DNA from 2 places in the Undibacterium sp. Di27W genome. Region 1 is predicted to be linked to the other one. Evidence: riboswitches for the same ligand, from Rfam matches in the RefSeq annotation. Region 1 holds a riboswitch; the other holds the start of a gene.
What was found. A riboswitch is a leader RNA that binds a small molecule or an ion and turns the genes downstream of it on or off. The one in region 1 is predicted to bind thiamine pyrophosphate.
Positions count from the first base shown of each region.

Region 2: it holds a riboswitch for thiamine pyrophosphate, as region 1 does, so the genes downstream of both, ACO0LF_RS01830 (TonB-dependent siderophore receptor) here and thiC (phosphomethylpyrimidine synthase ThiC) in region 1, are expected to answer to the same signal.

Region 1 covers NZ_JBMPOS010000023.1:33,008-40,178, forward strand. The annotation lists gene ACO0LF_RS29075 (thiazole synthase) at 1-400, opposite strand, end outside; gene thiS (sulfur carrier protein ThiS) at 571-771, opposite strand; gene thiC (phosphomethylpyrimidine synthase ThiC) at 774-2,687, opposite strand; TPP riboswitch at 2,772-2,873, opposite strand; gene ACO0LF_RS29090 (tetratricopeptide repeat-containing diguanylate cyclase) at 2,953-5,082, opposite strand; gene ACO0LF_RS29095 (EAL domain-containing protein) at 5,174-7,171, opposite strand, start outside.
Region 2 covers NZ_JBMPOS010000001.1:415,507-422,677, reverse strand. The annotation lists gene rarD (EamA family transporter RarD) at 25-921, shown strand; gene ACO0LF_RS01835 (hypothetical protein) at 976-1,494, opposite strand; TPP riboswitch at 1,692-1,791, shown strand; gene ACO0LF_RS01830 (TonB-dependent siderophore receptor) at 1,849-3,978, shown strand; gene ACO0LF_RS01825 (CPBP family intramembrane glutamic endopeptidase) at 4,090-4,842, opposite strand; gene ACO0LF_RS01820 (TetR/AcrR family transcriptional regulator) at 5,006-5,557, opposite strand; gene ACO0LF_RS01815 (hypothetical protein) at 5,786-6,295, shown strand; gene ACO0LF_RS01810 (Ppx/GppA family phosphatase) at 6,357-7,171, opposite strand, start outside.

The DNA of each region.
Region 1 (7,171 bases):
AACCATCCTGCACCAAAGTCCTGGCTGCCTTTAATGTTTCCGGCATGTTAGGGAACAGGGTTTTCTCATCACCCAATACTTCCAGCTTGCACAGTTTGTGACCACCCAATAATTCACGTCCTAGTTGCAGAGTGTAGACTGCATCTTCGGCGTTATAACAACCGGCAGAATTGGGCAGTATGGTGTATTTGCTGGGTGGGACTACATCCAGCAAACTTGGCGCATTCGGGTCTTGCCCTATGTTCACGCGGCGGATTGCTACTGTGATGATCTCGGCCCCGCTGGCTTCTGTTGCCAGACGGGTTTGTTCGAGGTCTTTGTATTTACCGCTGCCGACCAGTAGACGGGAGCGGTAGGTTTTGCCGGCTATGGTTAGGCCTGGCTTGTTTTCTGTGTTCATAAAATTCTTTCAAATTTGTGAAGACCAAGTAATACGTCATAGATTGGACTCCGCCCTGTTAGCGCCGTAGGTTGGGCTACGGTTTACCAGCCCAACACTGGGCCTTGAATCAACATGCACGTTATTTGAATGCCCAGCGTTGGGCTGATGAAACGTAGCCCAACCTACATTCATCCACCGCCAATCGCCCTTACCACATCAACCTTGTCATCCACTTGCAACTGATGCTCTGTCCAGCGCGATTTCGGAATAATCTGCCGATTCACCGCCACCGCAATCGTCTGCTGCGACAGGTTCAAATCTGCGATCAGATCAGCCAGCAGCGAACTCACCAGTTGCCGCTTTTCTCCATTAAGCTGTATCTCCACCATGGCTATTGCTTCTTATAGATTTCCGCACCGGATTTGATGAATTCAACGGCTTTCACTTCCATGCCTTTTTTCAGCGCCTGTATCTCGGTGATGCCCTGGGCATTGGCATAGTCGCGCACTTCCTGCGTGATTTTCATGGAACAGAAATGCGGGCCGCACATGGAGCAGAAATGGGCGACTTTGGCGGAATCCTTGGGTAAAGTTTCATCATGGAATTCACGCGCCTTGTCGGGGTCGAGACCGATGTTGAACTGGTCTTCCCAGCGGAATTCAAAGCGGGCCTTGGACAGGGCGTTATCACGTATCTGCGCACCGGGGTGGCCTTTGGCCAGATCGGCTGCGTGAGCAGCGATTTTGTAAGTGATGATGCCATCCTTGACGTCGACCTTGTTCGGCAAACCCAGATGTTCTTTTGGTGTCACATAGCACAGCATGGCCGTGCCATACCAACCTATCTGCGCAGCGCCTATGCCGGAAGTGATATGGTCGTAACCAGGGGCGATGTCCGTCGTCAAAGGGCCCAGGGTATAGAAAGGCGCTTCATGGCATTGCTCGAGTTGCAGGTCCATGTTTTCCTTGATGAGGTGCATGGGCACATGGCCTGGGCCTTCTATCATGACTTGTACATCATGTTTCCAGGCGATCTGCGTCAACTCACCCAGGGTTTTCAACTCACCCAGTTGCGCTTCATCATTGGCGTCATAGATGGAACCAGGGCGCAGACCATCGCCGAGACTGAAGGAAACGTCATAGGCTTTCATGATTTCGCAAATGTCTTCGAAATGCTCGTACAGGAAGCTTTCCTTATGATGCGCCAAACACCATTTCGCCATGATAGAGCCACCGCGTGAAACAATGCCGGTCAGGCGTTTGGCTGTCATCGGCACATACTGCAGGCGTACACCGGCGTGGATGGTGAAGTAATCGACGCCTTGCTCGGCTTGCTCGATGAGCGTGTCGCGGAAAATTTCCCAGGTCAGGTCTTCTGCCTTGCCATTCACTTTTTCCAGTGCCTGATAGATAGGCACAGTACCGATAGGCACGGGGGAATTGCGGATAATCCATTCGCGGGTTTCGTGGATGTGCTTGCCAGTGGAAAGATCCATGACATTATCGCCACCCCAGCGTATTGCCCAGGTCATTTTTTCGACTTCTTCACCGATGGAAGATGTGACTGCAGAGTTACCGATATTGGCATTGATCTTGACCATGAAATTGCGGCCTATGATCATCGGTTCGATTTCAGGATGATTGATATTCGCAGGGATAATCGCACGGCCCCGAGCGATTTCTGAACGCACGAATTCTGGCGTGATTTCTGCTGGAATTGAGGCACCAAAAGACTGGCCAGGATGCTGACGCCCCATGACTTCTACCAGCTTGCTACCCATGGGACCTGAGGCTTTCAGGTTTTCCAGGTATTCTTTCCTGCGCAGGTTTTCGCGTATGGAGACAAATTCCATTTCCGGTGTGATGATGCCCTGGCGCGCATAGTGCATTTGCGAGACATTTTTGCCCGCCAGCGCACGGCGTGGCAGGCGTTTCAGGTTAAAACGCAGCTCAGCCAGTTTGGGGTCATGCAGACGGGCGATGCCGTATTCTGAAGTCGGGCCAGCCAGTTCTTCAGTATCATTACGCTCAGCTATCCAGGCACCACGCACTGACGCCAGGCCAGAGCGGATATCGATTCTCACTTCGGGGTCAGTATAGGGGCCGGAAGTATCGTAGACATAGATAGGCGGATTTTTTTCCGAACCAAACATGGCAGGTGTATCGGACTGCGTGATTTCGCGCATGGGAACGCGGATATCGGGGCGGCTGCCCTGTACATAGGTCTTGCGGGAATTCGGCAGTGGCTGAATGGCTGCCTCATCTACTGTGGCAGTAGCGGACAAGAATTGCGGGTTGGCGTTCATTTTGGCTCCTTTGCTTGGTTGGCATGGAGCCAGCAAAGGAGTTTCCAAAACAGGTGCGCGCAGATCAAGACATACTACAGGCGGCACAGACTTCGGCAGCTTCCCTTCGCTGGCATTATCCAGATCAGGTTCGAGGGTATTTCTCACCCGCCAACAAAATTGATGGCAGGACCCCTAGCATTTTTCTTCGGACCCTGGACTAACCAGGACCGCGACGACGGCAGATTATACGACTTTTTTTGAACTCAGGCGCTTTCTCAGTGTTTTATTTCATATCACTGGCCAATTCCGCATGCGGCATGACTGGTGAGGCCGGATGATGGCTTTCCACATGTCGGACCGGCCCATGTACCTCTGCCAGCTCCACCATACCTGCCTTGATGGCAGCAGACAAATCATGGTCAAGTACCGGCAAGGCTTCTTCATAGGCAGTCAATAATTTACTGACGCCGTATGCACGATTACGGCCATTGACCTTGCCCAGGTACAAGGCCATGTCAGCAATTTGCAAGGCTTTTTCCCAATTGCAAACTGCCTCGGGTAACCCTGAGAATGGCAAACTGATGAAACCCGCAGTCAGCGTCACCGGCACTTCAGCGCCATCCACCGCCATGCTGTCTTCACCTATGCTGCGCAGAATACGATCGACCAGGTTTTTCAATTGGGCTGGGTTGGTACGCGGTGAATAAATCAGGAATTCTTCACCACCCCAGCGCAAGACCATGTCGGTATCACGCACCGTACTGCGCAGACGGCGCGCTACTTCGACCAGTACGGCATCACCTGCGGCATGACCATAGTTATCGTTAATATTTTTAAAATGATCGATATCCATGAGTATCAGGCAATCCGGATTTTCCAGCGCATCTTCGCGGCGTTCACCTTCTGGCAAGATCACCCTGCCCTTCATCATATCAACGAAGGAGCGGCGGTTATACAAACCCGTCAGAGGATCGCGCACAGCATGAAATTCCAGTTGTTCATTGACTTCACGCAGTTTTTCATTGGTCTTCCTGACTCTTTGATAGAGGAAGAAAATCACCGCACCTATCATTACCATCAAGACACCTGCCAGCATGAGTATGACTTGCTGTAACTGGCGGTTTTTTATTTCTGCATCTTTCAATTGATTTTCGCGGGCCAGCAATTCAATTTGCTTTTGTCTTTGCTGGGCATTGAATTGCTCTTGCAAAGTCGCCACTGCCCTGGCCCGATCAGAGCGGAATAATTCATCGCTGAGTTTTTGCTGTTCACGCACGGTGGCCAGGGCTTCCTTGTGCATGTCGGCGGCTTCAAACATATTGCCGATTTCACTAAGCAGGTTTTCTACATCTGACTTGGAGCCGGTTTCCATGAAAAATTTCTTGGCTTCATTGATATAGGTGATGCCCTGGGAAAATTTCTTTTGGCCCGCCAGGGCAAAGCCTATGTTGGCCTTGGCAATAGCGATGGCAAAAGGATCTTTGACTGCCGTGGCTTTTTCCAGAGAAAAACGGGCGGCGCGTTCAGCCTCGGTGAACTTGTGCACATGCAGGTAATAGTCTGAAATATTTGCCAGCGCCGTGGCTGCCAGTGCTGGCATGCCAGACTCATTGGCGATCTGCAAGACCGTCTTATAGGCTTCCAGCGCTTCATCATGGCGGCCCAGATCAATCAAGGACAGGCCGCGCGTCATTTGCAGCGATGAAATAATCTTGGGCGATTCCATATCCGGCAACATGGCCAGGGCTTCGTTAGTGGTTTCCAGCGCTTTTTCTGCATTATGCATATTCAGATACAGCCTGGCGATGGATTCCATGCGATACAGCTTGGCTTGTACCCGGCGACGCGGTATCTGATCGGCCAGTTTCAGGGCTTCCAAAAAATACGACAGGGACTTGTCAAAATTGCCGATTGCCAGTTGCACCATGCCAAACGCAATATTCAGGCGCATGAGGACTTCCGCATTTTTTGTATCACGCAGGCTTTGCTGTATGTCATTCAATTTAATGAGGGCCATGGCAAACTTGCCCTGGTCCATCATTTGAAAGGCCTCACCTATCAAGGCCATGTTGATCATGTCATTGTCTTTGCGTGACCTTGCCAGTTGCAGCAGTTCTGCATTGGCAGCATCAGCCTCTTTGATCTTGCCGGCGTCATACAGGATACCGATCAGAGTTTTCAAGACTTCGGCACGCAGGACATAATCTGCATCCGGGCCTAATTTATCCTTGTATTCCTGCAGTTGTTTGAGGGCTGTCGTATTGTCGCGGTCAGATAAGGTGTGGATGGTCTCAATCTCGGCAAAATCCGGCCTGGCCTGGGCACAACTGGCCGCACTTGCGCATAGCAAGCAAATGCTCAGCAAACCCTGCCCCAGGCTGAACTGCCATTTAGCTAATTGTAGCTGCAACATGCTAGCCCTCATCGCACCATCCCTGTCTCGAATAATTTTTTTTAAAACGGTTTTAGCTTATTTATTTTTTACTTCTTTTATTTTTTTCTGTTCATTTTCCATGCTGATCCAGGAAAAGACTTCCAACCTGACTCAATATTTCATCTTCCAGCTGTTGCGCCGGTATAGGTTTGCTCAGGTAAAATCCTTGCAGGATATCGCAGGATTGAGCACGCAGGAAATCCAGTTGCTCCCGGGTTTCCACTCCCTCGGCCACCACTTCCAGACGCAGGCTATGCGCCAGCGCAATGATGCCCGTCACAATGGCGGCATCGTCGGCATCGCCCGGTATATCGCGCACAAAGGAGCGATCTATCTTGATGATATCGACAGGGAAGCGTTTGAGATAGGAAAGCGATGAATAACCAGTACCAAAATCATCGATCGTCAACCTGACGCCAAGGCTGCGCAAGCGATCCAGCGCAGCCAGGGTATCCTGGGCATTTTCCATCAGGGTGCTTTCAGTAATCTCCAGTTCCAGCATTCTGGCAGGCAAACCCGTGTCGACCAGAACTTGCTCTACCGTGCCGGCAAAGTCTTTTTCCAATAACTGGCTGACCGATAAATTCACGGCCACCCGTAAATGCCCCAGACCTTTATCCATCCAGCTACGCATTTGCGCGCAAGCTGTACGTAGCACCCATTCACCCAGCGCAATGATGAGCCCGGTTTCTTCTGCCATGGGGATGAATTCCAGCGGAGACACCATGCCACGGGTAGGATGGAACCAGCGTACCAGGGCTTCCATCCCTATGATCTCACCATTGTCCATGCGTGCCTGGGGCTGATAGAAGACTGCCAGTTCATTGCGCTCCAGCGCGCGGCGTAAATCATTTTCCAGGCGCACGCGCTCGGAAATCGAATGCTCCATCGCAGCTTCAAAGAACTGGAAGTCGGTATTGGTTTTCTTGGCCCGGTACATGGCCGTATCGGCATGCTTGACCAGGGTACCAACATCGGTACCATCATTGGGGTAGACAGAAATACCTATACTGGCGGTGACGAATATATCATGGCTATCTATCTGGAAAGGCTTGGCCAGGGTGCGGCAAATATTTTGTGCGGCTGAAGCTGCCGCTGCCGGATCAGCCAGCTCGCTCAGTACCACGGTAAATTCATCACCACCCAGACGCGCCACGCAATCGGCATTGCGCACGCTACGGCGTATGCGCTGGGCAACGGCGATCAGCAAGCGGTCACCGACATCATGACCCAGGGTGTCATTAACGTTTTTAAACCTGTCCAGATCAAGGAATAGCACAGCCACTGATTCCACATTTTCCTTGGCCAGGGCCAGCCTGCGCCCCAGTTGGTCGAGGAACTGGGTACGATTTGGCAAGCCTGTCAGCACGTCATTAAAAGCCAGATGGCGTATGCGTTTTTCTGCCTGGTTGGCTTCTATGATGCGGCGCACGCGTTGCGACAATACGGCAAAGTGGATGGGCTTGGGGATATAGTCGCAGGCACCGGCAGCGAAGGCTCGTTCTACCGAGCTATTGTCTTCCAGGGCAGTAATCATCAACACGGGTATGCTGCGACCGCGTGGCATTTCCTGTATCAGGCTGCAAGCCGTAAAACCATCCATCACGGGCATGACGGCATCCATGAGTATGACATCGGGCCGCATGCGTTTCAGCATCAGCAGGGCTTGCGAACCATCTGCTGCTTCTTCCACCTTAAAACCATCTCTTTGCAGGGTATGGCGCAAGGTGCTCCGGGTACTGCGGTCATCATCCACCACCAGTACCTTGGCAACTTCACGACTGTGGCTGACGGCTTCACGTCCCTCAAGGAAAACTTCATTCCCCAGCTCAGCCGCCACCGTTTCATAAGCCTGGTGCAGGCTGTTTAACAAGGGCGGGATTTCCGACAAGTGCCGTTCCAGCGCCAGTTGTTCGACTTCCTTGGCAAACTGCAAGAGATTGGTCGCCCCCAGATTGCCACTGCTACCCTTGATGGAATGTGCCATGGCACGCACCAGCTCGGCATCGCCCTGCTGCAAGCCCTGATGCAATTGCTCAAGGTAGATGGGGGTGTCTTCCAGGAATAG
Region 2 (7,171 bases), on a different contig from region 1:
AAGCTTTATTGTTGATTGCTACTCATGCGCCAAGGTATCTTGTTTGCAGGCTCCGCTTATTTTCTCTGGGGCCTGTTTCCTATCTATTTCAAAACCCTGCACGACGTCCCGGCACTGGAAATTTTACTGAACCGCATGCTGTGGTCGCTGTTATTTCTGCTAGGTGTTTTGGCCTGGCGCAAGCAATGGGCATGGGTAAAGGATGCAGCACAACAACCGAAATTGATTGCCGGTTTTGCCCTTAGCGCCCTGCTTTTGTCAGCCAACTGGTTTGTGTATATCTGGGCAGTCAATCATGGTCACATCGTTGATGCCAGCCTGGGTTATTTCATCACACCTCTGGTCAATATTCTTATAGGTTCAGTCTGGCTGCGCGAAAAGCTGCGGCCGGGTCAATGGTTGTCGGTGGCACTGGCGGCAACGGGTGTCGCCTGGTTGACCATACAAACCGGCCACTTACCCTGGATAGGCCTGATACTGGCAACGACATTCGGCACCTACGGCTTGCTGCGCAAGACCTCGGCATTAGGTGCGCTGGAAGGCTTGTCACTGGAAACCGCCCTGCTCTTTCCGTTTGCCTGTGGCTGGCTATGCTGGATGACTTTGCAAGGGCAAAACAGCTTCATCGCCAGCAGCGTGGATATCAAGATGCTGCTACTCATCAGCGGCCCCATTACCGCCATCCCCTTGTTGCTATTTGCCGCTGGCGCCAGACGCATTCCCATGACCACACTGGGACTGCTGCAATACATCTCGCCCCTGGTGCAATTGCTGTTAGGCGTCTGGCTTTATCATGAGCCTTTCGACTCCAACAAATTGACAGGCTTTATCGCTATATGGACCGCACTCATTGTCTATTCTTGCGAAGGGCTTTGGAATAACTTCAGGTCATCTCAAAGCAAGGCCAACCCATCTGCCTGATTTGAAGGGCAGGACTAAAATCGAGCTACCCTTCAGGTATAGCAAAGCCGTCATTTAATGACTGGTGCTTAATGTGACTCGCACGGGAAATTGCATTTTGCACGCAACCCCTTTGCACAGAGCTGGTTTATAGTGCTCTTCCATCAAAGCCATCGCCGCTATCTTTGTCATGCGTTCATCCGGGGATGTCAACACGCCTACAGCATTCGGCGTCCCATCTGCATTGACCTCAACGACGACCGATAAATCCCCCTTCAGGTGAAGTACGTCCTGAGCTTTCATGATCACCCTCAGTATGTCTTTTGTACCCTTCAATGGATAAGGCGGCTCATCAGTTGCATCCAGGTGCTCATACATGGAGCGGACGATGGCCTTCTCCTTGTTGCTCAACTCGGCATAAGGCTTATTGATCGGTACGCTGACATTCGTCACTGCATTTCGCGGGATATGAGAGCCAGTTTCCAAGCTCTCATGTTTGAGGGAATATTCTGCTGCCGGTGCAGCTTGTTGCGCATATGCAGATGCGCCATGGAACAGGCAAAAAATTACAACCCAGGAGTGAAATTTAGACATAAGCATAGAAGTCCAATCAGTGAATTGACAGTTAATGCAGAAAATGATCAGGCAGACAAGTGTACAATTTATTAATTATACAAGCCCTACTCATAAAAACCATGACAAAAACTGGTTTTTTCTTCAATGAAATAGCGGCCCTCACTGCGGGCCTATATGCAACGTCAGCCTTGACATGCCGTTTCATGGTAAAGTGTGGCCTACGCTAGGGGTCCTGGAAATAATAATTTCCGGGTGAGAGAGTCCCTTCTACCTGATCTGGATAATGCCAGCGAAGGGAAGCGCAAAGTCCCGGTCGTTCTTGCTTCTTTGTTTGCTCCCGCGCTGTCATCCACAACGCAATAAGAGCACACCATGTCTAACATCACCATACGTCCCAGCATCATCGCCTTTTCCATCGCCCAAGCTTATCTCTTGCTGTCATCTGCCAATGCGCAAAGCAACACTGGCAATGACAAGGCGCTGCCAGAAGTCACCATTACCGGTAGCAAAGTGACTGAACCCAAGGTGGAGCGCAGCAAGGTCACTGGCTTTATTGACACCGCGCTGGTAGATACGCCTTACTCGGTGAATGCTTTCAGTGCGGCGCAGATGCAGGATTTGCGCATACGTCAGACCACAGATGCCATGAAGTTTGATGCCAGTGTCAATGATGCCTATAACGCCATTGGTTATGCCGAGCAATTCTCCATACGCGGCTTTGCACTCGACAATGCCAGCAGCTACCGCAAAGATGGCTTTGCCATACCAGGGGATGCCGCCATCCCCCTGGAGAACAAGGAACGCATAGAAATCCTCAAGGGTATCGCAGGCTTCCAGGCTGGCTTTGCTACGCCAGGCGGCATCATCAATTATGTGACCAAACGCCCCACCAGCTACGCCGTTCGCTCTGCCACATTTGAAATCAGCGAGCGTGGCACAGTGTATGGCGCGGCGGATATCAGTGACAATTCCAGCGACAAGCAATTTGGCTTTCGCATCAATGCAGCAGGTGAACGCCTGCGTTCTTATGTCAAAGGCGCTGACGGTAACCGCCAGTTCGTTTCTGCTGCATTTGACTGGCACATCACACCGCAAGCCCTGCTGCAAATCGATGCGGACTACCAGCACAAATCACAATTATCAGTACCCGGTTTTCAATTATTCAATGGCACTGATTTGCCACGCGGCGTCCCTGCTGACCTGATGCTCAATGCCCAGCCCTGGGCCAAACCTGTCGATACCCGCAACAGCAACCTGGGCCTGCGTTTTGAATACCAGATCAACGCAGACTGGCGCGCCAGTGTCGCCGCTAATAAACATGAGTTCAAGCGCGATGACTACACTGCCTTCCCTTATGGTTGTGGTGCGGCCAATCTGTATCCTGGTTATTGCGCGAATGGTGACTATGATGTGTATGACTACCAAAGCGTCAATGAATCCAAATCACTGTGGGGCACACAAGCCCTGCTGAATGGCAAATTCAACGCTGGTGGCATGCAGCATGAACTGGCTGTTGGCATCAGCAATTCGCAACGCAAGGATTATTTTGGTGACTATGTCTATGACTATGCAGGCAGCAGCAATTTGTTCCGCCCTGTCAGCGTGATGCCATCAGCAAATAAAACCGGCCCCGTCTTTCTGCGTCGCACTGATAAGGAATGGTCAGCCTTTGTGCAAGACATTATCAGCCTGCAAGACAATCTGAAACTGCATCTGGGCCTGCGTCGTTTGAATATCTCACGTACTCAGTTTGATAATCCTGGCTATGACCAAAGCAAATTCCTGTCCACCGCAGCCCTGGTATTTAAACCGACTCAGCAAGTTTCTGTCTATGGCAGTTTTGCCCAGGGGCTGGAGCATGGCGGCATCGCCCCTTTCGGCACCAGCAACGCCAGCCAGATGCTAAACCCTGGTAAATCCACGCAAATTGAATTTGGTGTGAAAGCAGATGTGCAGCGTGACCTGAGCCTGTCTGCCGCCATCTTCCGCATCAAAAAACCGCTGGAATATACCAATAGCAGCAATACCTATGTCAGCAATGGTGAAGCACTGCACACAGGACTGGAACTGTCTGCTCAAGGCAAACTCACGCCACAGTTGAACCTCGGTGCCAGCCTGACAGCCCTTGATGCCAAACAACAAAACACGGGGATCAGCAGCCTGGACGACAAGCGCGTCATGAACGTGCCGCGCTTCAAATCTACTGTCTATACCGATTATGCCGTAGCGGAAGTCAAAGGCTTGAATGTCAACGCAAGCTGGCAATATGCCAGCAGCAAGGCATTCAGCCCGGATAATAGTGTGACTGTGCCTGGCTACCATGTCGTCAATCTGGGTGCGCGTTATGCGACGCAGATCGGTACAACAGCCACTACCCTGCGCTTTAATATCGACAATGCGCTGGACAAGTTTTACTGGCGTGACGTGACGCAATCCCTGGGTGGTTATTTATTCCCGGGCGCACCGCGCACTTATAAAGTGTCGGCACAATTTGATTTCTGATAGCTGCCAGATAGCTTCACTTCATAAAAAAGACAGGTTCAAACCTGTCTTTTTTTGCTACCTGCACATCCTGATTGCTGCATGACTTATAGGTGCAGCAATACAGCGTTTTTACCAGTTTGCACTTAAGAGTCCGAATCCGGCGAGGATATCCCAGCCTGCGTGCTCAATAATACCTGCGCGGATATTGCCACGCCAATGGGCGAGTATACCCAGAAACAGACCATGCAACACAATAGCTATTACTGAGCTGAGCCCCTCATAGGCATGCCCAATACCGAACAGGATAGCCTGGAGCAAAATGGCGACGCCAACATTTCCCGTCATTAAAGCAAGCTGACGCTGGAGATAACCCCGAAACACGATCTCTTCACATATGCCGGCACTGATGGATAAACATATCCAGGCAGTGATTCCAAAAAAACCAGTCGGCCTGGAAGAGAGTATAGGATTACTGGATGGCGAAACCTGATCTGGCAAGAGATAATGTACACCAGATGAGCATGCATAAATCAGCACAAGTGCCAGTACGGCATAGGCACAATCACTAATCAATTTATTCGGCGTGAAGGACTTGAATTCAAAAAATTCCAGCACTGAACGGCCATAGCCCTGCATGCCTTTATAAATGAAAAATGCCCAGTACCAAAGTATCGCGATCATGATCAAATTCGTCTTGAGCATTTGAGATGGATCAGGTGTCTGGCTAACAGCAGGCTTGCTTGAAACATTCAACACTCCAGCCACCAGCAAAATCATGACGATGCCAAACAAAGTCAAGGTATGCCTTGGTGAGGCCAATAATTTCTTTGGATTTTCTATCGTTCCGGTCGCACTTGCTGAGTTGTTATAGAGCTGGTTCATGCTAGGCATATCCTTATATTTGTTGAATATCAAGTGTGATAAAACATCAGAAAATTTTATCGATGTGATGCAAACCGGATGAAGAAAGGCAATGTGCTCCTGTCATTTCGCCTCGTCTCTATCTTCAGGTTTTTACTTCCACAAAACACGGGATGCGTGATCCTTATGCTTTGAATTTTTCATTGCCTTGACTTAACAGCCTGACGAAGAATTTCAATGCGGCCGTCGTGCGATCCAGATCACCCGTACTCATATATTCCAGCACCAGACCATCGATCACAGCACCGCATAAAGTAGCGATGGTACGGCGCTCGGCTGATTCAGGTAAGCCATGCTCAAGTACTTCCAGCCAGCTGGAACTCGTATCGGATAAAAATTGTGCATAGACTGCGGGATTTTGCAGCGCCAGTACCTGAACCTCAAACAGCAAGCGCACATAGCGAATATTGTCACTGTCGGTAATCCAGCTCCAAAACGACTCCATACTGGCTTCACCTTGAGTAGCATGCATCATTTTGATCACTGATTGCTGTACACGAGAACGCGCCTCATCCATCACGACCGTGATCAATTTTTCCTTGGATTCGAAGTGGTAGATTAATAGTCGCGCACTGGTTCCAATTTGCTCTGCCAGTGGTCGCAACGACAGCTCAGCCAGGCCGTTAGCCAAAAAATAGTCAAGCGCGTTATCGCGCAATTCATCTCGTCTAGTCATGAAACACATGTTACATGAAACGATCGTTACATACAATTAAATTTAATAAAGCTTTTGATTTATTTTTGACGTATTAAAAAATTGCTGTCCAGACTAGTCGGGCATCGCCTCTTTATTACCTCAGTATTGATATTCAATACTTTGCAGGCAGCGAGTGTCATCACAGACAAGCTGTGTCATCCTGGACCTGACATTTCAGCAAAGCCATGAATGATGAGGAGTGAAGACATGATGAACAGTTTCAAGTATATTTTTCTTGTTACCGGCAGCCTGCTCGCTGGTTTTGCAGGTGCAGAAGAAGTGTTGAAATGCCGCGCCAGCTTCCCGAATTTTGGCAATGGTAAACATCAATTTGAAATACAAATCGACAAATTGGCTGATGGAAGACTGGCAGGGAAAATTGATGGCAAAGCAGCCAACCAGGACATCAGGATGAAGGAATATCCCGTATCCAGGGATCTTGATTATGCAACTGATCCGTATTCAGCTGCCTATGGTAAATTCAACGAGGCTGAAGTTGCACTTATCCATATCCACAAGCTGCAAAACGACCAGCACCTGGGGGAACGGACTATCATTTCATTTCTATTAAAAGAAGTCAGCAAGGTTGACTTCTATGACATGGCAGGAGGTAAGCCAAACAAATTTGGCGGTACAGTATTATTTGCAGCCTATGATAAATCAGGCAAACTTTTAGGACGGGTATTCCGGTCCATCATGGTGGCTGATTGCATTTAATTGATCTCTAGCCCTTGTCCAGGCAAATCACTGGACAAGGTTTATTGCGTGACGGGGGAAATTACACATTTGCCCTGACGAGAAAATCCATCCCTATCTCGCGCCAGCATTCAATTTCTTTTTGCAACCAATAAGCTACGGTGGGATGCACACTGACCCAGTCACGCTTCATTTCCAGCTCGACCCGGCCTTTCATTTTCAGGCGCACATCTTCAAAGTCAATTTCTGCTCGTGAGTGCATGAGCATGACAGCCAGGCGCAGGGCCAGCACTGCTTTGGCAAAATCCTGGTCACCCAGGCCATCGCCCACTTTGCGCAAATTACCTTTCTGGCTGAGGATGAGTTTGCTCATGACCCTTTGCTCGCGCGCAGTAAAGCCCGCCATATCGGCATTTTCTACCATATAGGCACCGTGCTTGTGATAGCCAGTATGTGAGATCGCCATGCCGACTTCATGCAAGATCGCACTCCATTGCAATAAGCGCACATAGGTATCACCAGCAGGTTTCAATTGCAGATACAGGGATTTGACCATATCTGCAACCCGGTTTGCCCGCGACATATCAGTACGGAATAAACTGGCAAAGGTCTGTACTGCCACTTCGCGACGGTCACGCTTGGTGGCGCGCAAATACAGGTCCCACATCACACCCATGCGCAAACCGGCTTCGATGGGTAGCAAGACACTGATATTAAATTCCATCATCAAACCTATGAGTATGGCCAGCCCACCAACCACCATGGCAACACGCTCAGGCTTGATGCCACTTAACTCCAGTTGATCGATTTGCCCGCATTGCACACAATATTGTTTGAGTGCATTCAGACTCTTCAAGGTCAGACTGCCATCACCCAGCCCACCTTTGCTGATGGCAT